DNA from 2 places in the Pseudescherichia sp. genome. Region 1 is predicted to be linked to the other one. Evidence: predicted binding sites of a transcription regulator. Region 1 holds the regulator's gene; the other holds the start of a gene.
The links. Region 1 encodes LexA, which represses DNA repair genes until DNA is damaged. Its sites were predicted from a motif close to TNCTGTATGTACATACAGNA; they were not measured.

Region 1 (11,641 bases):
TTACAGACAAATGCGCGTTTTGGAGCTTTCGCCACGTTGACCTCGTTATTTCTGGTTCAGGCTGCCCGACAGGATACAGAAAACGCCCATCAGGTCAGCGTGACGGATAGTGACTTCCGTCTTCTCATTTACTTTGGGTTTCGCGTGATAGGCGATCCCCAGCCCCGCCGATTTGATCATCGGCAGATCGTTAGCACCGTCGCCGATCGCCACAGTCTGTGCCAGCGGAATATCGTACTCCTGGGCCAGGCGCAGCAGCGTGGCCGCCTTGTACTGGGCATCCACAATGTCGCCCACGACGTGGCCGGTCAGCTTGCCATCAACAATCTCCAGCTCGTTTGCCACGGCGGCGGTCAGGCGCAGCCTGTCGCGCAGGTAGTCAGCAAAGAAGGTGAAGCCGCCGGAGGCGATAGCCACCTTCCAGCCCAGCGTCTCCAGCTTCAGCACCAGCTGGGTCAGGCCCGGCATCAGCGGCAGGCCGTCGCGCACCTGGTGCAGAATGGTGGCATCCGCCCCCTTGAGGGTGCCGACACGGCTGCGCAGGCTGGCGGTAAAGTCCAGCTCGCCGCGCATCGCCCGCTCGGTCACCTCGGCGACCATCTCACCGGTGCCCGCCAGCTTGGCGATCTCATCGATACACTCGATCTGGATGGCGGTAGAGTCCATGTCCATCACCAGCAGGCCCGGCGTGCGCAGGTGCGGGATCTTACCCAGCGGCGCAACGTCCAGACCGGCATCGTGCGCCAGACGCGTTGCCCGCGGTGTCAGCGAGCCGGCCAGGCGGATCACCTGATAATCCTCGACGCACCAGGCCGCGACGATCACCATCGCCGCGCCAAGCGAGCGCTGATACGCCGTCAGGCGCTGTTTATCCAGACTGCGGCCATAGAGCAGCCAGCCGCTGCGACCCGCGTGATAATCGAGCGGCATCACCTCGTCGCCGCTTAAAGAGAGCGGCAGCCCAGGCCACTGAGAGACGGCTTCGGGCAGGTCGCGCCAGGTTAAACTGTTAGACATTAAAGCTCCTGTAAAAACACGTGCGGCCAAACGCATCCGGGTAAAAATAACGCATGAGGCTACCTTGTAATCATCGCTTCTGGCAACATGCTAACCTCAAATTTTCATCAGGTAAGAATATGGCCCGCGCAAAACTGAGATTCCGGCTGCATCGCGCCGTAATAGTGCTCATCTGTCTCGCCCTTTTGGTGGCGCTAATGCAGGGGGCATCGTGGTTCAGCCAGAGCCACCAGCGGGCGCGTAACCCCCAGTTTGAAGAGCTGGCCCGTACCCTGGCGCACCAGGTGACCCTGAACCTCACGCCGCTGATGCGTAGCGAAACGCCGGATGAAAAGCCGATTAGCGCGCTCCTGCGCCAGCTCACCGAAGGGAGCCGTATTCTTGACGCAGGCGTCTACGATGAGCAGGGCGATTTGATTGCGCGTTCAGGGGAGAGCGTCGACGTCCGCGACCGGCTGGCGCTGGACGGAAAAAAAGCCGGCGGCTACTTCAACCAGCAGATTGTTGAACCCATACAGGGGAAAAATGGCCCGCTCGGCTACCTGCGTCTGACTCTCGACACCCATACCCTACCGACCGAAGCGAAACAGGTCGATAATACCACAAATATCCTCCGCCTGATGCTGCTCCTGTCGCTGGCAATCGGCGTGGTGCTGACCCGCACGCTGCTGCAGGGCAAGCGTACCCGCTGGCAGCAGTCGCCCTTCCTGCTCACCGCCAGCCGCTCGGTGCCGGAGGAGGGGGAGAGCGAGAAGCGCGAGCCGTAGGCCGGGTAGGCATACGCGCCGCTTTGTCGTTACTATGGGGGCAATTAAAGAAAAGGAAAGCTGCCATGTCCACATTACGTCTGCTTATCTCTGATTCATACGATCCCTGGTTTAACCTGGCGGTAGAGGAGTCAATTTTCCGTCAGATGCCTGCCACCCAGCGCGTGCTGTTTCTGTGGCGCAACGCCGATACGGTGGTGATTGGCCGGGCGCAAAATCCGTGGAAAGAGTGCAATACCCGGCGCATGGAGGAGGATAACGTCCGCCTCGCCCGACGCAGCAGCGGCGGCGGCGCGGTATTTCACGATCTCGGCAACACCTGCTTTACCTTTATGGCCGGCAAGCCGGAGTATGACAAAACCATCTCTACCCACATTGTGCTTAACGCCCTCAACGCGCTGGGCGTAGCGGCAGAAGCCTCGGGGCGTAACGACCTGGTGGTCAAAACGCCGGAGGGCGATCGCAAAGTCTCCGGCTCCGCCTATCGTGAAACGCCGGACCGCGGCTTCCACCACGGCACGCTGCTGCTCAATGCCGATCTAAGTCGACTGGCAAACTACCTTAACCCTGACCAAAAGAAGCTCCAGGCCAAGGGCATTACCTCGGTACGGGGACGGGTGGCAAACCTGGTCGATCTGCTGCCGGGCATCACGCATGAAGCGATCTGCGCGGAGGTCACCGAGGCCTTTTTTGCCCACTACGGCGAGCGCGTTGCGGCGGAGGTTATCTCTCCGGACAAGACGCCGGATCTGCCAAACTTTGCCGATACCTTTGCCCGTCAGAGCAGCTGGGAGTGGAACTTTGGTCAGGCACCCTCGTTCAGCCATCTGCTGGATGAGCGCTTCACCTGGGGCGGCGTTGAGCTGCACTTCGACGTCGAGCGAGGACACATCACGCGCGCGCAGATCTTTACCGACAGCCTGAACCCGGCGCCGCTGGAGGCGCTGGCGGCGCGTCTGCAGGGCTGCGCTTATCGTGCGGATAGTCTGCAGCAGGCGTGCGATGCGCTGCTAGGGGATTTTCCGGAGCAGGAGAGGGAGTTACGGGAGCTGTCCGCGTGGGTAGCGCAGGCGGTCAGATAATAGAGAGGCCCGGTACACTTGCGTTACCGGGCATCACCTTTACGCTTCTGCCTGGGTTGCGCTCTCGATAGTCAACCGCACGTCAGGCGTCACCAGATCCGCCAGCAGGAGATAGACCTGCATGGTTTTTGCCGGATCGGCATCACCCGTATCGCTGATGTAACCCTCGTCGCGCAGGGTGAGCACCAGGGTACTGAACACGGCTTTATCGAAGAACTCCGGGGCGTTGATCCCGTGCAGCACCGACAGGCGCTGAGCCAGGGTACGGCTCTCTTTCTCCAGCGTGCCACGGTTGATGGCCGGGTTGGCGCTCAGCAGCCAGAAAGTGATGGCGTAGCGCTGCAGGGTCTCGCGCGCGCCAGCCGCCAGCAGCTGCAGGGTACGGGAGCGCTGCGGGTTGAGATACAGGCGGTCGTCTTTATCTACCAGCAGGCCCTGACGCACCAGCTCGGCGATCAACGCGTTGAGCACCTCTGGCAGCTCGCTGTTATCCCAGCGCAGGAACAGCTCTGCTTTAAGCATCGGATAGAGCACATCAACGTGGCGCAGCAGCTCTTCGCGAGAGATCTGGCGATGCTGGGTTACGATAGCCGCCATCAGGGAGGGCAGCACCAGCATATGCGCGATGTTGTTGCGGTAGTAAGTCATCAGCACCGCCTGCTCGCGCGGCAGAATGATGATGTCGCCTATGGTGTCTTTCTCTACTTCGAACTTATTCATCTGCAGCGCGTGGGCAATCAGCTCGCTGGCGCTGGCCGCCGGGGCGGTGGCGTCAGGCGAGTAGGGCACGTTGCGCAGCAGATCGAGGTAGCAGTCCAGCTGCTCGGTCAGCTGCTCGCGGGTCAGCGAGCGCTGGCGCGAGGCCAGCAGCGCGGTACAGCAGAGGTTCATAGCGTTAGCCGCGCCCGCGTTGTTAATACGCACCATCAGATCGGCGGCGATGGTGTTGACGGTCGGCGTCAGCCAGGCCGGGCGTACCGCCTCAATCGGATCGATCGACTCGCGCCACTCGGGCACGTGCTGATTGAGGTAGTTCATCAGCGGTAGCGGCTCGCCGAAGTTAACGTAGCCCTGGCCGAGGTTGCGCAGCTTGCTCAGGCCGCGCAGCATCTGAAAGACGTTCTCTTTCTCTTTGGTTGCGCCGCGCAGCTCTTTTGCATAGGTGCCCACCTCCATCACGTGCTCGTAGCCGATATAGATCGGTACCAGGGTGATAGGGCGGGTGCCGCCGCGCAGCATGGCCTGCAGGGTCATCGACAGGGTGCCGGTTTTCGGATCCAGCAGACGGCCCGTACGTGAGCGTCCACCCTCGACAAAGTACTCTACGGAGTAGCCGCGGCTAAACAGCTCGCCCAGGTACTCACGGAACACCGTCGAATAGAGCTTGTTGCCCTTAAAGGTACGGCGAATAAAGAACGCCCCGAGGCGGCGGAAAACCGGTCCGGCAGGCCAGAAGTTGAGGTTAATCCCGGCGGCGATATGCGGCGGTACCAGCCCCTGATGATAGAGCACATAGGAGAGCAGCATGTAGTCCATGTGGCTACGGTGGCAGGGCACGTAGACAATCTCATGACCGTCGTGCGCCAGCTGGCGGACCCGCTCGGCGTTATGCACGTTGATGCCCTGATAGAGCCGGTTCCAGGTAAAGCCAAGGATACGATCGCTCAGGCGGATCATCTCATAGGAGAAATTGGCCGCAATCTCCTCCATCAGTGCGATGGCGTTCTGCTGGGCTTTCTCATGGGAGATCTTTTTGCTGCGCGCTTCGTCTTCTACCGCGCGGGCAATGGCTTTTGAGGCCAACAGCTTGTTAAAGAGATCCTGGCGCGCCGGCAGGCGCGGACCCACGGCGGCAAGCCGCTGGCGGGCAAAGTGCATGCGCGCTACGCGGGCCAGCTTTTGGGCGATAATTTTGTCTGTGCCATGCTCGGTGGCCATCCGGCGCAGGGAGACCGGCGGGGAGAAGCGCACAAAGCTATCGCGACCGAGCCAGGAGACGGCAAAGAACTTCTGGATGCCGTTCAGCATGCGCAGCGGCGGATTCACTTCGCCTTTTTCGCGCCCCGGTGAGCGGCCAAACATCACCGATACCGGCACCATCTGCACGTCCAGGTCCGGGTGGTTACGGTGGAGATCCAGATAATCATGGAACAGCTTAACGGACTCTTCTTTCGGCGTGTACCAGCTAAAGACACGCGGCCCGCTGTGAATAAAGATATAGCGAGGCAGCAGCGCACCGTCGATCTCCAGCGGTTCAAGCGGGTCGGGCAGCTCGTGCGCCAGGCATTGGGCACGCAGCGTCAGCAAGTCTGCCTTCGAGTTATAAGGCAAAACGTACATAATAGGGCGTGAGGTATCGAGTCCAGGTTCCTGGGCAGGTTCTGCCGGGATCGACTTGCTTTTTACCAGCACGCTTAATGGTAAATTCAGTAATTTGTAGTAAATTCGTGGCCAGCCGGACATAAACAATGTGAAGCCTCTGGTTAATAATGCCATTGCGCCGCAAGAATATCAGAAAGCGCGCAGAATATCTTTTGTACCTCGGTACGCTCGCATAGACATTGACGATAATTACGTAAAAAGGTTCTTTTGATGGCCAATAATACCACTGGTTTAACCCGAATCATTAAAGCCGCAGGGTACTCATGGAAGGGCGTTCGCGCTGCCTGGCTGAACGAAGCCGCTTTCCGCCAGGAGTCCGTCGCGGTGATCCTTGCCGTTGTCATTGCCTGCTGGCTCGACGTAGACGCCATTACCCGCGTGCTGCTCATTGGGTCCGTTGTGCTGGTAATGATAGTGGAGATCCTGAACAGCGCGATCGAGGCGGTTGTTGACCGTATCGGGACTGATTTCCATGAGCTTTCCGGCCGGGCCAAAGATATGGGCTCGGCAGCGGTGCTGATGTCTATTCTGCTCGCGCTGGCCACCTGGGGCATTCTGCTCTGGCCACATTACCGCTAAGGCGCGCAAAATCGGCCTTGCGCGGCGGTTTTGCTCAAAATTTGGTTTCAAAAACGGTTTTTGCTGTATATACTCACAGCATAACTGTATATACACCCAGGGGGCGGGATGAAAGCGTTAACAGCCAGGCAGCAAGAGGTGTTTGATCTCATTCGCGATCACATCAGCCAGACCGGCATGCCGCCGACGCGTGCTGAAATTGCGCAGCGTTTGGGATTCCGTTCCCCAAACGCGGCAGAAGAACACCTGAAAGCGCTGGCGCGCAAAGGCGTCATTGAGATTGTTTCCGGCGCATCGCGCGGGATCCGTCTGCTGCAGGAAGAGGAAGATGGCCTGCCGCTGATTGGCCGGGTCGCTGCCGGTGAGCCGCTGCTGGCACAGCAGCATATCGAGGGCCACTACCAAGTCGATCCGTCACTGTTTAAGCCCAGCGCCGATTTCCTGCTGCGCGTTAGCGGGATGTCGATGAAAGACATTGGCATCATGGATGGCGATCTGCTGGCAGTACATAAAACGCAGGAAGCGCGTAACGGCCAGGTGATTGTGGCGCGTATTGATGACGAAGTGACGGTAAAGCGGCTGAAAAAGCAGGGCAATACCGTGCAGCTGCTGCCTGAAAACAGCGACTTCGATCCCATCGTTGTTGACCTTCGTCAGCAGAACTTCAGTATTGAAGGTCTGGCGGTCGGCGTCATTCGCAACGGCGAGTGGCTCTGATAGCATATAAGTGCTTGTGGCAGTTAACCTTCTGCTGTCACAGCGCTTAATGTTTTTCCTCCTCTCTCTTTCTCACCTCCTTTAGCCTTGCCTTCTAGCCTTGCCTTCCTGTTGTTTGTTCGCGCCTGAATGGTTAAATATTCCGAATAATCCCCAGCTTAGAAAATCCTTAGCTACAATTATTATCACGTTCAGCAGATAAAGAACGTAACGAAGGACCAACGAATATTGCTATTCAACACCGAACGATGATGAGGATACCATTATGAATAAAGACGAAGTCGGCGGTAACTGGAAACAGTTCAAAGGTAAAGCGAAAGAGCAATGGGGTAAATTAACGGACGATGACATGACCGTTATTGAAGGTAAACGCGACCAGCTGGTCGGTAAAATTCAGGAACGTTATGGCTACCAAAAAGACCAGGCTGAGAAAGAGGTGGTCGACTGGGAAACCCGTAACGAGTATCGCTGGTAATCACCCTGGATTAACAGTTTGACTACCCTGCCCGACGGTACAAGGACGTACCGACTCTTCCCACCACTTTTTAACCTAACGCGGTTTCTTCTTCACTAAAATGCTGTGATCGTGCTGACATTGGCCCTGATGACGGCAGGCTTCCACTTCTGAACACGCTGCACACAACCCGTGCGCCTCAATGACGTTATGACGCAGCGCAAAGCCCATCCTGGCCGCCAGCGCGTGCATAATATCTTCCACGCCTTCAGCCGCCTCCTCTTTTACCACGCCGCAGCGATCGCAGATGAACATCGCAGACGTATGGGTAGGCTGATCGAGGAAGTGACACAGCACGTAGCTGTTGGTTGACTCGACCTTGTGCACAAAACCCTGCTCCAGCAGGAAGTCGAGAGCGCGGTAAACCGTCGGCGGCTTGGCCTGCGGCTCTGAGACGCGCAGGAGATCGAGCAGATCGTAGGCGCTGATTGCACCCTGCTGGAGGCTCATCAGGCGCAAAACCTCAAGGCGCTGCGGGGTCAGGCGCACGTTGCGCTGCGCGCACAGCGTTTCAGCATGTGCCAGCATCTGCTGCGAAGTGGTCTTATCCATAGGGCATCCTCAGGTTACGTAATGTAATAACGTTGAAACCGTCACTTTATCATATCCTGCGACAAACGCCGAGATCCCGCCGATCGTTCCGCACCCACCGTCGATCTCCATCCTGGCATTTTCCTGAATTTTTCAACGCTCAGAGCAGAAAAACTTCCCGAATCGAATTTCCTCCTCTATAAGTAAAGAGCGTTTATAAAAAGACGCAGATTGTTACGAATAAAAATACTCTCATGCAGATAAAAAACGAATTAGCTGCATTTAGCATCGCTTTTCACAGCAATAGTTCACCTCTCGCCAGGCGATAACTGGCAGGGCATAAATCGACCTTTGATCAATAAGACAGGGCAAACTGTGAAAAAAATTTTTAAGCTTTCAGTGGTAACACTTGCGGTCTCTTTTGGGGTAGTCACTCAGGCGGGGGCAGCCAATACATGGGCAGAAGCGCGTAGTGATGCGATGGGCGGCACCGGCGTAGCATCCGCCAGCTATGGCAGCGGCGTACTGATTAACCCGGCGCTGCTGGCGAAGGCTAAACCGGATGATAACGTGACTGTCATCCTGCCGAGCGTGCGGGCGCAGATTAGCGATAAAGATAATCTGCAGGATGAAATCGACGATATCAGCGACAAAGTCGACTATTACGATAACGTTATCGACAACCTGACCTTTGCTCAGTTTATTACTAACCCAACGGGAACCATTAATCAGGTGCGCGGCGCCGCGACCGATTTAGCCGATGAGCTGGAGTTTCTCGACGGCAAAACGGCGCGTGCTAATGCGGGCGCTGGTATTGCAGTAAGCATTCCTAACGACGTGCTGTCGTTTGCTTTCGTGGCGAAGGCCTATGCCCATGCCCGGGTCAGCTCCAACGTCGACCAGCAGGATATTGACTACCTGCGCGGCAATGAAATCCTCCTTGATGCCGGGCAAGTCGCCCTTGGTCGCAGCTCGGATATTATTACCAGCCACTTGAACTCTACCGCGTCTGGACGTGCGGCGATCGTCTCCGACTACGGCGTGGCCGTGGCGCGTCAGTTCCAGCTTGGCGACGTGCCGGTCTCTATCGGCGTGACGCCGAAGCTGCAAAAAACCTGGCTGTTCAACTACACCACCTCCATCTACGACTACGATAGCAGCGACTTCAACAGCAGCCGCTACCGTAACGACGATACCGGCTTCAACGTTGACGCCGGTATTGCCGCTGATTTTGGCGATAACTGGACCGTAGGCCTGAGCGGACAGAACCTGATCTCCCGCGATATCGATACCAAAGATATCCAGATCCGCAATGGCCGTACTCAAGAGGTGCGTAGCTATAAAGATACCTACCAGATCAGCCCGGTGGTTACCGCAGGGCTGGCGTGGCATACGGATCTGGTTACCCTCAGCGCCGACGGCGATCTGACCGAGACCAAAGGCTTTAAGAGCGAGGAGGCTTCCCAGTATGTTGGCGTCGGGGCCGAGGTGCGTCCGCTCGACTGGCTGGCGGTGCGTGCGGGCTTCCGCGCCGATGTGAAAGGGGACGACAGCAACGTCGCCACCGCCGGTATCGGTTTTGCGCCGTTCAACCGCGTTCACGTCGACCTGATGGGCCTCTATGGTGAAGATGAAACCTGGGGCGCAGGCGCGCAGCTCAGCCTGACGTTCTAATGATCTCCCCGCCGGAGGCGCAATGCCTCCGGCGGGCTGTTCAGGCTAAATGAGTATGCTATAGTAGCGCCCCTTTTCCATTTTGATGAAAAAACGTACGCTATGCCGCCAGTCACGCCCGCTACAGCCTTCGCCGCCCACCGCTTCTCCATCGCGCCAATGCTCGACTGGACCGACCGCCACTGTCGCTATTTCCTGCGCCTGCTGTCGCGGGAGACGCTGCTCTATACCGAGATGGTGACTACCGGGGCGATTATTCATGGTAAAGGTGACTATCTGGCCTACAGTGACGAAGAGCATCCCGTAGCGCTTCAGCTGGGCGGCAGCGATCCGGCTCAGCTGGCCCACTGTGCGAAGCTGGCCGAAGCCCGCGGCTATGACGAGATCAACCTCAACGTCGGCTGTCCGTCGGATCGCGTGCAGAACGGTATGTTCGGCGCCTGTCTGATGGGCAATGCGCAGCTGGTGGCGGACTGCATCAAAGCCATGCGCGACGTCGTCTCTATCCCGGTGACGGTGAAGACCCGCATCGGCATTGACGACCAGGACAGCTACGAATTCCTCTGCAGCTTTATTGATACCGTTTCCGGCAAGGGCGAGTGCGAGACGTTTATTATTCACGCCCGTAAGGCCTGGCTCTCCGGACTCAGCCCAAAAGAGAACCGTGAGATCCCGCCTCTGGACTACCCGCGTGTCTATCAGCTTAAGCGCGACTTCCCGCACCTGACCATGTCTATCAACGGCGGCATCAAATCGCTGGAAGAGGCAAAGGCGCACCTTGAGCATATGGACGGGGTGATGGTAGGGCGCGAGGCGTATCAAAACCCAGGCATTCTGGCCGCGGTTGACCGTGAGATCTTTGGCGTAGCGCGTGACGATGCCGATCCGGTTGCGGTAGTGCGGGCCATGTATCCCTATATTGAGCGTGAGCTGAGCAACGGCGCCTATCTCGGGCATATCACTCGCCATATGCTGGGCCTTTTCCAGGGTATTCCCGGTGCGCGCCAGTGGCGTCGCTACCTGAGTGAAAACGCCCATAAGGCTGGGGCGGATATCGATGTACTGGAGCAGGCGCTAAAGCTGGTGGCGGATAAGCGTTAGAAATTCGCTAAAAGTTAGCTAAATTCACCACGCCTCGCAGCACGCTGCGGGGCGTTTTGTTTTATTATCAATGCATTACATTCTGGCACGTTTCTTGTAATAGATTGGGTAACTATTAAGGGGGAAGAGCCATGCTGGAACTACTGTTTGTTATTGGATTTTTTATGATGCTACTGGTCACGGGCGTCTCGCTGCTGGGCATTATTGTCGCGCTGGCAGTGGCCACCGCGCTGATGTTTGTCGGTGGACTGTTTGCGTTAATGTTTAAGCTGCTGCCCTGGCTGCTGCTGGCGGTGGCTATCGTCTGGGTTATCCGGGCGGTAAAAAAACCAAAATTGCCGTTGTATCAGCGCAATAGCCGCTGGCGTTACTAAGTTATGCGGTCTTGATCACAACCTGGCACTTTTCTCTGGCAGGTTCAGCCAAACCGCATAGGATTTAGGTATCGAATCTGTCACTATTGCGCGTCTTAGAATTCATCGAGCTGTACCCTACATACAGCCGAACTAAAAAAAGAAAGGGCTTCCTTAAGGGAAGCCCTAATTCTTTTCCCTCGTCATACTTCAAGCAGCCGGTGCGTTGGCTGCGCTTACTCGCCCCAGTCACTTACCTATGTAAGCTCCTGGGGACTCGCGCTCTTGCCGCCTTCCTGCTACTCAAATTATTTAGAGGGGCTCAGGGGATCAGCAGACTCGATCCTTGAGTTGATCGGCTCTCCAGCGTCTCGTGCGCACGCTGCGCCTCCGCCAGCGGGAATTTCTGATCTTCTGCCACGTCGACCTTAATCACGCCGCTGGCAATCAGCGAGAATAGCTCGTTGCTGGCCTCTTCCAGCTCCTCCCGATTAGTGATGTACCCCTGAAGGGAAGGGCGGGTTGCATAGAGGGAGCCTTTCTGGTTAAGGATGCCGAGATTAACGCCGGTGACCGGACCAGAGGCGTTGCCGAAGCTGACCATCAGGCCGTGACGCTGCAGGCAGTCCAGCGACGATTCCCAGGTATCTTTTCCTACCGAGTCATAGACAACGCGTACCTTCTTACCCCCGGTGATCTCCTTGACGCGCTCAACGATGCTCTCCTCGCGGTAGTTAATCACCTGCCATGCGCCCGCCTGCAATGCGCGCTGCGCCTTCTGCGCGTTGCCCACCGTGCCGATCAGCTTGCCACCCAGCGCCTTGGACCACTGGCAGGCGATAAGCCCTACACCGCCCGCCGCCGCGTGGAACAGAAACGGCTCGTCGGGCTTGATCTCATAGGTTTTACGCAGCAGGTAGAAGA
Region 2 (11,641 bases), on a different contig from region 1:
CTGCGCTTCGTTAGCGGACAGGACCGGACGCGCCGCGCTACCGGGGGCGGTCTGCGTTGAGGGAAGCTGATCCGGCGGCGTTGAGCTGCAGGCAGTCAGCGTCACGCCAAAAGCCAGGGCCAGCGTCAGACGAGAAACCGAAAATGTGTTCAAGAGGTACTCCAGGCGTAATAGTTAAATAAATTCCTATGAAGCCTGCTTTTTTATACTAAGTTGAGCGAAACGGGAAGCCGATTGTGTAAATCGGCTTCAATAACCTGTTGGCTAGCTGAAAAGAGCGGTGATCGACGCACGATCGAGCGAGTGGAAGTGGATATTAAACCCCACCATCGCCCCGCTGGCGTCTTCATCAACGTCCAGCTTCTCTACGTCCAGGGCGTGGACGGTGAAGATATAGCGATGGGTTCTTCCTTTCGGCGGTGCTGCGCCGCCGTACCCGGCCTTGCCATAGTCAGTGCGGGTCTCGAGTGCGCCCTCGGGCAGGGGAACCAGCGACGAGCCGGAGCCCTGCGGCAGCACGCGGGTGTCGGCTGGCAGGTTCACCACCACCCAGTGCCACCAGCCGGAGCCGGTAGGCGCATCGGGATCGTAGCAGGTGACGGCAAAGCTCTTGCAGCCCGGCGGCACCTCGTCCCACGCCAGATGCGGAGAGATATTGTCGCCTTCGTAGCCCATACCGTTAAAAACATGGCGATTATGTAGTTTTTCGCCCTCGCGAATATCCTGGCTGATAAGTCTCATCGTGGCTCCTCTGTGAGTTGTCAACCCTAAGGCTAGAATAGCCCGTGCGTTCTCAAGGCGCAAAATGTGCGGGATGGGCTACCGCCGCCAGCACCGCGTCCGTTAGCTTGCTTAATTGCTCCGCTGAGATGACGTAGGGCGGCATCAGGTAGATCAGCCGGCCGAAGGGGCGGATCCAGACGCCCTGCTCAACGAAGAAGCGCTGCAGGGCGGCCATATTTACCGGCTGATGGGTTTCGATCACGCCGATAGCCCCCAGCACCCGTACGTCAGCCACCGTCTCAGTGGCTCTTGCCGGTGCCAGCTCGCGCTTCAGCTGCGCCTCGATGGCGGCAACCTGCACCTTCCACTCACCGCGCTCCAGCAGCTCGAGGCTGGCATTCGCTACCGCGCAGGCCAGCGGATTACCCATAAAGGTCGGACCGTGCATAAAGCAGCCTGCTTCGCCGTTGCTAATGGTTTCAGCCACCTCGCGGGTGGTAAGCGTCGCCGACAGCGTCATTGTCCCGCCGGTCATGGCTTTGCCCAGGCAGAGAATGTCCGGCGTAATCCCGGCGTGTTCGCAGGCAAAGAGTTTACCCGTGCGGCCAAAGCCGGTGGCGATCTCATCGGCAATCAGCAGGATCCCCTCCCGGTCGCACATCCGGCGGATGCGTTTAAGCACCTCCGGGTGGTAGAGGCGCATTCCGCCTGCGCCCTGCACGATCGGCTCAAGGATAACGGCGGCGATCTCATGGCGATGGGCAGCCATCAGGCGGGCAAAGCCAGCAATATCCCGCTCGTCCCACTCGCCGTCGAAGCGGCTCTCTGGCGCAGGGGCAAAGAGATTATCCGGCAGATAACCCGCCCACAGACTGTGCATAGAGTTATCCGGATCGCAGGCCGACATCGCGCCAAAGGTATCGCCATGATAGCCCCGGCGGAAGGTCAGGAAGCGACGGCGCGGCTCTCCCTTCGCCTGCCAGTACTGCAGGGCCATCTTCATTGAAACTTCTACCGCCACCGAACCGGAGTCGGCCAGAAACACGCACTCCAGCGCCTCGGGGGTCATTGCCACCAGCTTACGGCAGAGCGCTACCGCTGGCGCATGGGTAATGCCGCCGAACATTACGTGCGACATCGCATCGATCTGCGTTTTCATCGCCGCATTAAGGTGCGGATGGTTATAGCCGTGGATAGCCGCCCACCACGACGACATGCCGTCAACCAGCTGCTCGCCGGAAGCAAGCTGAAGCTCGCAGCCCTGCGCTGACTGCACGGGATAGACCGGCAGCGGGGAGGTCATGGAGGTGTAGGGGTGCCAGATATGGCGTCGGTCAAAGGCGAGATCGTCCTGGGTCATAATCGACTTGTAAACCAAATTAAAAACATTTAGGTTTACGATCATAACCCAAACATGAACTAAATACACCTTTTGGAGACGCCCCTATGGCTCACCACGCACGCTGGACACTGTCGCAAGTTATCGAGCTGTTTGAAAAACCGCTGCTCGACCTGCTGTTTGAAGCACAGACTATTCATCGCCAGCACTTTGACCCGCGTCAGGTGCAGGTCAGCACCCTGCTGTCGATCAAAACCGGGGCCTGCCCGGAAGATTGCAAATACTGCCCGCAAAGCTCGCGCTACAAAACCGGACTGGAGACGGAGCGCCTGATGGAGGTGGAGCAGGTGCTGGACTCGGCCCGCAAGGCGAAAAACGCCGGATCGACCCGCTTCTGCATGGGGGCCGCGTGGAAGAACCCGCACGAGCGCGATATGCCTTACCTGGAGCAGATGGTGCAGGGCGTTAAAGCGATGGGCCTCGAAGCCTGCATGACCCTGGGCACCCTTGACGAAACGCAGGCTCAACGCCTGGCCTCGGCGGGGCTGGACTACTACAACCACAACCTCGACACCTCCCCGGAGTTCTACGGCAACATCATCACCACCCGTACCTATCAGGAGCGTCTCGATACCCTGGATAAGGTGCGCGAGGCGGGCATCAAGGTCTGTTCGGGCGGTATCGTTGGCCTGGGCGAAACGGTCAAGGATCGCGCGGGCCTGCTGCTGCAGCTGGCGAACCTGCCGACGCCGCCGGAGAGCGTGCCGATCAACATGCTGGTGAAAGTGAAGGGCACGCCGCTGGCGGACAATGACGATGTCGACGCCTTTGATTTTATCCGCACCATCGCCGTGGCGCGCATCATGATGCCAACCTCCTTTGTGCGCCTCTCCGCTGGCCGTGAGCAGATGAACGAGCAGACCCAGGCGATGTGCTTTATGGCCGGGGCCAACTCTATCTTCTACGGCTGCAAGCTGCTGACCACGCCTAATCCAGAAGAGGATAAAGACGTCCAGCTGTTCCGTAAGCTTGGGCTGAACCCGCAGCAGACCGACGTGATGGCCGGGGATAACGAGCAGCAGCAGCAGCTGGAGCAGCAGATCTTTAACGCCGACACCGATCAGTTCTACAACGCGGCGGCGCTATGAGCTGGCAGCAGCGCATCGATGCCGCGTTAACAGCCCGGCGAGCCGCCGACGCCCTGCGTTCGCGCCGGGTGGTCGAGCAGGGCGCGGGGCGCTGGCTGACGTTGGGCGATAGCCGCTACTGCAACTTCTCCAGCAATGACTATCTCGGCTTAAGCCAGCACCCAGCCCTCGTTCGCGCCTGGCAGCAGGGGGCTGAGCAGTACGGCGTGGGCAGCGGCGGCTCCGGGCACGTCAGCGGCTATACCCGGGCGCACCATGCCCTGGAGAGCGAGCTGGCCGACTGGCTGGGCTACCCGCGGGCGCTGCTGTTTATCTCTGGCTTTGCCGCCAACCAGGCGGTGATTGCCGCCCTGACCGGCAAAGAGGATCGCATCGTGGCGGATAAGCTCAGCCACGCCTCCCTGCTGGAGGCCGCCAGTCTCAGTCCGGCCCAGCTGCGGCGCTTTGCCCATAACGATGTGGATCAGCTCGCCGCGCTGCTCAATAAACCCTGCGACGGCCAGCAGCTGGTGGTAACGGAGGGGATCTTCAGCATGGATGGCGACAGCGCGCCGCTGGCAGCCATTGCTGAGCAGGCGCACAACGCCGGGGCCTGGCTGCTGGTGGATGATGCCCACGGCGTCGCCGTCACCGGTCAGGAGGGGCGCGGCAGCTGCCAGCGGCAGGGCGTGAAGCCCGAGCTGCTGGTGGTCACCTTTGGCAAAGGCTTTGGCGTCAGCGGCGCGGCGGTGCTGTGCAGCGAAGCTGTTGCTACCTACTTCGAACAGTTTGCCCGCCACCTGATCTACAGCACCTCTATGCCTCCCGCCCAGGCCGTAGCCCTCAGCGCCGCGCTGGGCGTGATCCGGGGAGAGGAGGGCAACCGTCGCCGGGCGGCGCTCGCGGCGCTAATTCAGCGTTTTCGCCACGGCGCAGGATCGCTGCCGGTGCGCATCACCGATTCACAGAGCGCCATCCAGCCGCTGATCGTTGGCGATAACGCCCGGGCGCTGAGCCTGGCGGAGCGCCTGCGGCAGAAAGGGTGCTGGGCGACGGCGATTCGTCCGCCCACCGTGCCCGCCGGTACGGCGCGCCTGCGCCTGACCCTGACGGCGGCGCATCAGCCGGAGGATATCGATCGTCTGCTGGAGGTGCTGCATGAGCCAGGTGAATAAGCGCGCGGTGGCGGCGGCCTTTGGCCGGGCGGCGCAGAGCTACGACAGCCATGCGCAGCTGCAGCGCCAGAGCGCAGACCTGCTGCTGGCAAAGCTTGGCGAACGCAGGCCAGGGTGCGTGCTGGACGCAGGCTGCGGGCCGGGCAGCATGAGCCGCTACTGGCGCGATACCGGCGCGGAGGTGACCGCTCTGGACCTCTCTCTGCCGATGCTCAAACAGGCGCAGAGCCAGCAGGCCGCCCAGCACTACGTTGCGGCGGACATTGAGGCGCTGCCTCTGGCCGATGCCCGGTTCGATCTCGCCTGGAGCAACCTGGCGGTGCAGTGGTGCAACGATCTCGGCCAGGCGCTCGAAGAGCTGCATCGCGTTGTGCGTCCTGGCGGGGCGGTGGCCTTCACCACGCTGGCGGGCGGATCGCTGCCGGAGCTGAATCAGGCCTGGCAGGCAGTGGACAGCCATCCGCACGCTAACCGATTTTTAGCGGAGGAGGCGCTGGCTGACACCGTTAATGCCTGGCGCGGCCGGTGCGGCGTGGAGCGCATTACGCTGGACTTTGACGATGCGCTCTCTGCTATGCGCTCGCTGAAGGGCATCGGCGCGACGCACCTGCACGCTGGCAGGCACAACCGGCCTTTGACCCGCGCCCAGCTTCAGCGCCTGCAACTGGCATGGCCGCAGCAGCAGGGCAGATGCCTGCTGACCTATTCACTTTTTTGGGGAGTCATTGAACATGACTGAACGCTATTTTGTTACCGGCACGGATACGGAAGTCGGTAAAACGGTGGCCAGCTGCGCCCTGTTACAGGCCGCCGCGCTGGCGGGGCGGCAGACCGCGGGCTACAAACCGGTCGCCTCCGGCAGCGAGATGACGCCGGAGGGGCTGCGCAACAGCGACGCGCTGGCGCTACAGCACAACAGTACCCTGGCCCTGCGCTACGAGGCCGTGAACCCATACACCTTTGCTGAGCCCACCTCACCGCACATCGTCAGCGCCGCCCTCGGGCAGCCTATCGAGGCGGAAACGCTCTCGGCAGGATTGCGGACACTGGAAGCGCAGGCGGAGTGGGTGCTGGTGGAGGGGGCCGGAGGCTGGTTTACGCCGCTCTCAGAGACCCTGACCTTTGCCGACTGGGCTACCCAGGAGCAGCTGCCGGTAATTTTAGTGGTGGGCGTTAAGCTTGGCTGCATCAACCATGCGATGCTGACCGCCCAGGCGGTGCAGCAGGCGGGATTGCGGCTGGCAGGCTGGGTGGCTAACGACGTGGTACCGCCGGGACACCGTCACGCGGAGTATCTGGCAACGCTTAAGCGCATGCTGCCTGCGCCGTTCCTCGGCGAGATCCCGTGGCTGGAGAACGCCTCGCCTGAGAGTGAAACAGGCCACTGGATCGATCTCAGTGCTTTAGATCCGGCGTCATCCACTGGGAAAGCAGCGGATCGTCCAGCTGCGTAACGCTTCCCTGGGCCACGTTGCGTCCCCGATGCAGCAGATAGAAGCGGTCGGCGACGCGGCGCACAAACGACAGATGCTGCTCCGCCAGCAGGATGGTCATGCCGAAATCCTGGTTCAGGCGCACCAGCAGGTTGCCTAGCTTATGGATAAAGGCCTGGCCCAGCCCCCGGGTCGGCTCATCAAGGATCAGCAGGCGTGGATGGGTCACCAGCGCCCGGGCCAGCGCCAGCTGGTGCTGGTTATCTTCTGATAGCCCTGCGCCCTTTATCTGGCGCAGGGCGTACAGCTCGGGGAAGAGATCGTAGATATCCCGGGTGACGGCGCTGCCGTGCTCACCTACCGCCAGCCAGGCAACCTGTAAATTCTCCTCTACCGTTAGCTGGGAGAAGATCCGCCTGTCCTGCGGCACGCAGGCGATACCCATTGCCGGACGATCCTCCATCTTCACCTGCAGCAGATTGAGGGGGGCGGCCCCGGCCTCCTGCCAGGTCATGCTGCCGCTCTCCACGGCAAGATAGCCAGAGATACAGTTGACCAACGTGGTTTTCCCCATTCCCGGCAGCCCCATGACGCAGGTGCAGGTACCAGGGATAAGATCGAGATCGACATTCCATAGCGTATGCTGATCGCCGTAATAGTGATTCACTGCACGTAAGCTCAACATCATTTCATCTCCTTGGCCTGGTCTGTAAAAGATATGTTGCAAAAGCCTTGCCAGAAGCGTGTTATGCTCTGTTTTTCGGAGCAAGATGAAGAAAAATCGCTAAATTCGGCTAATCCGCCGGTCTGCCTTATTGCATCTGCACGCTAACAGTGCTAGATGCGGGCAAATCTGATTTTTCATGGTGCAGTCGCGTCTGAATGCGATAAAAAATGGTGGGAAAATTTTTTTACCTGCGACCCGTTACGCAAAACCCAATTTTCGCTGAGTCACAGGGGGTACGGGCTGGCGACAGTTATCCACTATTCCTGTGGATAACCTTGTGCATTAGAGTTAGAAAACGCGTGCAAAGCGAGAGAGCACGCGGCTTAGGCATGAATTGATGCGAAACGCGGCTTTTTGTATAAATATTTTAAAATCAACAAGTTGAATAAAAGCAACGGATGTAAGAAAAGTGTCACCCACTGACACAAAACTTTCACTACCCGACTTGACAAATGTTAAATCGCAAAAAGTTCTGGGGATAAGATATTTTTTTTAGTTTTTAATTCTGTCCCTGGGGCAAATTTTCCTTATGGCGCTTGAAATTGCCTTATGTAACACAGATATTCCTGTCTGCTACTGGGTTTTCATCCAGTATAATTTATTGGCAAAATCCACCGTCGCGAGTAAAATTACTCACCTGCCCGCTCATTCCTTCATCAGGTAGCTATTCATGAGTAAACCATTCAAACTGAATTCCGCTTTTCGTCCCTCTGGCGATCAGCCAGAAGCCATTCGCCGCCTGAAAGAGGGGCTGGAGGACGGACTGGCGCACCAGACCCTGCTCGGGGTAACCGGTTCAGGGAAGACGTTTACCGTTGCCAACGTGATCGCCGACCTGCAGCGGCCAACAATGGTGCTTGCGCCGAATAAAACCCTGGCAGCCCAGCTGTATGGCGAAATGAAGGAGTTTTTCCCGGACAACGCCGTGGAGTACTTCGTCTCCTACTACGACTACTACCAGCCGGAAGCCTACGTGCCGAGCTCAGACACCTTTATCGAAAAAGATGCCTCGGTGAACGAGCATATTGAGCAGATGCGTCTCTCGGCGACCAAAGCGCTGCTGGAGCGGCGCGACGTGGTAGTTGTGGCCTCGGTGTCGGCCATCTACGGCCTCGGCGATCCCGATCTCTATCTGAAAATGATGCTCCACCTGACCATCGGTATGATCATCAACCAGCGTGATATTCTGCGCCGCCTGTCGGAGCTGCAGTACACGCGTAACGATCAGGCCTTCCAGCGCGGCACTTTCCGCGTGCGCGGCGAGGTGATCGATATCTTCCCGGCGGAGTCAGACGACGTGGCGCTGCGCGTTGAGCTGTTTGATGAAGAGGTGGAGCGCCTGTCGCTGTTTGACCCGCTGACCGGGCACGTTGAATCCACTATTCAGCGCTACACCGTCTACCCGAAAACCCACTACGTGACCCCGCGCGAGCGCATCGTGCAGGCGATGGAAGATATCAAAGTAGAGCTGGCGGACCGGCGCAAGACGCTGCTGGCCAACAACAAGCTGCTGGAAGAGCAGCGTATTACCCAGCGCACCCAGTTCGATCTGGAGATGATGAACGAGCTGGGCTACTGCTCGGGCATCGAGAACTACTCCCGCTACCTCTCCGGGCGCGGGCCGGGCGAAGCGCCGCCGACCCTGTTTGACTACCTGCCTGCCGACGGCCTGCTGGTGATTGATGAGTCCCACGTCACCATTCCGCAGATTGGCGGCATGTACCGCGGCGACCGGGCGCGTAAAGAGACGCTGGTGGAGTATGGCTTCCGCCTGCCGTCGGCGCTGGACAACCGTCCGATGAAGTTTGAAGAGTTCGAAGGTTTAGCTCCGCAGACCATCTACGTCTCGGCGACGCCGGGCAACTACGAGCTGGAGAAATCCGGGGAAGAGATTGTCGATCAGGTGGTGCGCCCGACCGGCCTGCTTGACCCGATTATCGAAGTCCGCCCGGTGGGCACGCAGGTGGACGATCTGCTCTCGGAGATCCGCAAGCGCGTCGCCATTAACGAGCGTGTGCTGGTCACCACGCTCACCAAGCGCATGGCCGAGGATCTCACCGAGTATCTGGAAGAGCACGGCGAGAAGGTGCGCTACCTGCACTCGGATATCGATACCGTTGAGCGTATGGAGATTATCCGCGATCTGCGTCTGGGCGAGTTCAACGTGCTGGTGGGCATCAACCTGCTGCGTGAGGGGCTGGATATGCCAGAGGTTTCGCTGGTGGCGATTCTCGATGCCGACAAAGAGGGCTTCCTGCGCTCCGAACGCTCGCTGATCCAGACCATCGGCCGTGCGGCGCGTAACGTCAACGGCAAGGCGATCCTGTACGGGGATAAAATCACCCCGTCGATGGCGAAGGCGATTGGCGAAACCGAGCGCCGTCGGGCGAAGCAGCAGCAGTACAACGAAGAGCACGGCATTACGCCGCAGGGCCTGAATAAGAAAGTGGTGGATATCCTGGCGCTGGGCGAGAATATTGCCAAGACCAAAGCCAAAGGACGCGGTAAATCCCGCTCGCCGGTGGTGGTGGACGAGTCTGAACTGGCGCTGACGCCGAAGGCGCTGCAGCAGAAGATCCACGAGCTGGAAGCGCAGATGTTACAGCACGCCCAGAACCTGGAGTTCGAAGAGGCGGCACAGCTGCGTGACCGCCTCCATCAGCTTCGCGATCTCTTTATTGCGGCGTCCTAATCTGTGTAAACAATCTGTCTAAATAATCTGTCTAAATAACAGGCGGAAACCGCACCCAGGCCCGCACGCCGGGCTTGGGTATGCGGTTATGTAGATAGAATTGCCCGTCGTGCAGTTGGGCGATACGGCTGACGATGCTTAATCCCAGCCCAATACCGCCGTAGCGACTGTCCATCCTGACAAAAGCTTTGCTCAGCTCTTTACTCTTCGCTTCGTCCACGCCCGGGCCTTCATCCTCGACCGCCAGCACCGGAGCAGGCGTCTGCTCCAGCTTGAGGGTGATAACGCTCCTCTCCGGGCTGTAGCGGTGGGCGTTCTCCACCAGGTTTCTCAGCAGCACGCGGAGCTGAACGGCATCGCCGCGTACCGCCACGTCTTTTTGACCTTTGGGCAGCGCCAGGGTCTGCTGGCGGGTGCTCAGCATCGTCTGTAGCTCATCCTGAAGAGGCAGCATCACGTCATGGATCAGCATCACCTGCTGGTAGCTACCCGCCGAGAACGACTGTGCCATGCGGGCCAGCTGCAGCAGCTGAGAGACGCTCTCCGTCATCTGATCGATGCGTAAGATCAGGCGGCTGACGTCAACGGAGGGGTGGCTTTTCGCCAGCAGCTCCAGATGCAGGCGCAGCCCCGCTAACGGGGTACGCAGCTCGTGGGCGACGTCGGCGGTAAAGAGCCGCTCGCGATCGAGCGTCAGGTTCAGGCGCGCCACCAGCTGGTTAATGGCTGAGCTGACCGCTTCCACCTCTGCTGAAGGTTTGTCGAGCACAATCGGCTGCAGGTTATCCGGCGTGCGGAGCTCCAGCTCCTGCTGTAGGTCACGCAGCGGACGGGTGATCAGCTTCACCGCCTGCATGCAGAGCAGCAGCGCCATGCCGATGATAAACAGGCTCGGCACCAGCAGGCTGGCAACCGCTTCGTGCACCTCGCGTTCAATGTGCGCATGGTTGTTGTGCTTGTAGATGGCACTCTCCACCAGCAGCTGGATCTGCTCCTTGCTCTCATGCCATAACCAGAAGACGCTGATGAGCTGAAACAGCACCAGGATCGAGCCAATGGTCAGCAGAAGGCGTCCGCGTAGGGTCCAGCGGCCAGAGAATAGCCCCTTTTTTATCTTGTCTGGCATAGGATCAGGTCGTCTGCTCCGTTTTAATCAGCTGATAGCCAAAACCACGCACCGTGCGGATGCGGTCTTTCCCAATCTTATCCCGCAGATTATGAATATGCACCTCAAGGGTGTTGGTGGCCGGCTCGTTATCCCAGTTATAGATATCATTGTAGAGAATTTCCCGATGCACCGGGCTGCCTGCCTTGAGCATCAGCCGTGACAGCAGGGCGTACTCTTTTGGCGTCAGATCCATTGATTGCCCGGCCAGCCATACCTGGCGGGTCGTCACGTTCAGGCGCAGATCGTCTACGACAATTTCACTGTCGCCCTGGTTATTGTGGCGACGCAGCAGCGCCCGAATGCGGGCGTTAAGCTCCTCAAGCGCAAAGGGCTTAATCAGATAGTCGTCTGCGCCCGCGTCCAGGCCGGAGATGCGATCCTCCACGGTATCCCGGGCGGTCAGGATCAACACCGGCAGACAGACCTTCTCCCGCCGCAGCCGCTGCAAGAGATTCAGGCCATCTTCATCCGGCAGCCCCAGATCGAGCACGATAAGGCTGTAGTGCCCCGACGCCAGGCTGAGCATGGCCTCCCGGCTGGTGCTTACCCCGTCGCAGGCGTACCCCTCGGACTGCATTGCCAGGATCAGTCCCTGCAACAGCAATGCATCATCCTCTACGATTAATATTTTCATCGATTATGACTCCTTGCACGCGGCCAAAATATCATCGGCTGGCTGGTAAACATGGGTCTGTACGCCCGTGATGCCCAGCATGGTTGAAAACAGGTTATCCTGCGAAAAAGCTTCGCTGGCGGCGCGTTTCTGCAGGCATGCCTGACTTACCCGGTAGCGCTGCTGAAAGTCTGGCGATAGCCAGATCAGCATCGGCACATGCTTTTGCGATTCCGGCGCAATGGCATAGGGCAGGCCGTGCAGATAAACACCGTCTTCGCCCAGCGACTCGCCGTGATCGGAGAGGTAAACCAGGCTGGTAGTAAACTTATCCTGCTGCGACTGCAGCAATTTTATCGCCTTATCGACGATGTAATCGACGTACAGTACCGTATTATCGTAGGTATTCTTAAGCTGTTCTTGCGAGCAGGTCTGGATTTCGTTGGTATCGCAGGTCGGGGTGAATTTCCTGAACTGCGGCGGATAACGTTGATAATAGGTCGGACCGTGGCTACCGATAGTATGCAGCACGATCAGCCCGTCGCCCTGAAGATGGCTAATGTACTGCTCCAGACCGTGGAACAGGATCTCGTCCTGGCACTCCCCGGCGGTACAGAAGTCGGCCAGGTTCAGGGCCGTAACGT

Region 2: a site for LexA is predicted at 7,099-7,118, ahead of uvrB (excinuclease ABC subunit UvrB). Genes of this name have one in related genera too.

What each region holds. Positions count from the first base shown of each region.
Region 1 is NZ_DAMBWA010000012.1:51,023-62,663, forward strand. Features, by position in the region: gene radA (DNA repair protein RadA) at 1-35, opposite strand, end outside; gene serB (phosphoserine phosphatase) at 46-1,017, opposite strand; gene RTX96_RS15815 (YtjB family periplasmic protein) at 1,137-1,784, shown strand; gene lplA (lipoate--protein ligase LplA) at 1,850-2,866, shown strand; gene plsB (glycerol-3-phosphate 1-O-acyltransferase PlsB) at 2,906-5,329, opposite strand; gene RTX96_RS15830 (diacylglycerol kinase) at 5,459-5,827, shown strand; gene lexA (transcriptional repressor LexA) at 5,936-6,544, shown strand; gene RTX96_RS15840 (CsbD family protein) at 6,810-7,019, shown strand; gene zur (zinc uptake transcriptional repressor Zur) at 7,095-7,610, opposite strand; gene RTX96_RS15850 (conjugal transfer protein TraF) at 7,965-9,263, shown strand; gene dusA (tRNA dihydrouridine(20/20a) synthase DusA) at 9,366-10,364, shown strand; gene pspG (envelope stress response protein PspG) at 10,496-10,738, shown strand; gene RTX96_RS15865 (quinone oxidoreductase) at 11,040-11,641, opposite strand, start outside.
Region 2 is NZ_DAMBWA010000018.1:22,867-34,507, forward strand. Features, by position in the region: gene RTX96_RS18950 (putative acyl-CoA thioester hydrolase) at 1-153, opposite strand, end outside; gene RTX96_RS18955 (kinase inhibitor) at 265-741, opposite strand; gene bioA (adenosylmethionine--8-amino-7-oxononanoate transaminase) at 794-2,083, opposite strand; gene bioB (biotin synthase BioB) at 2,170-3,210, shown strand; gene bioF (8-amino-7-oxononanoate synthase) at 3,207-4,364, shown strand; gene bioC (malonyl-ACP O-methyltransferase BioC) at 4,348-5,103, shown strand; gene bioD (dethiobiotin synthase) at 5,096-5,818, shown strand; gene RTX96_RS18985 (ABC transporter ATP-binding protein) at 5,760-6,482, opposite strand; gene uvrB (excinuclease ABC subunit UvrB) at 7,195-9,216, shown strand; gene pmrB (two-component system sensor histidine kinase PmrB) at 9,248-10,342, opposite strand; gene pmrA (two-component system response regulator PmrA) at 10,347-11,018, opposite strand; gene eptA (phosphoethanolamine transferase EptA) at 11,022-11,641, opposite strand, start outside.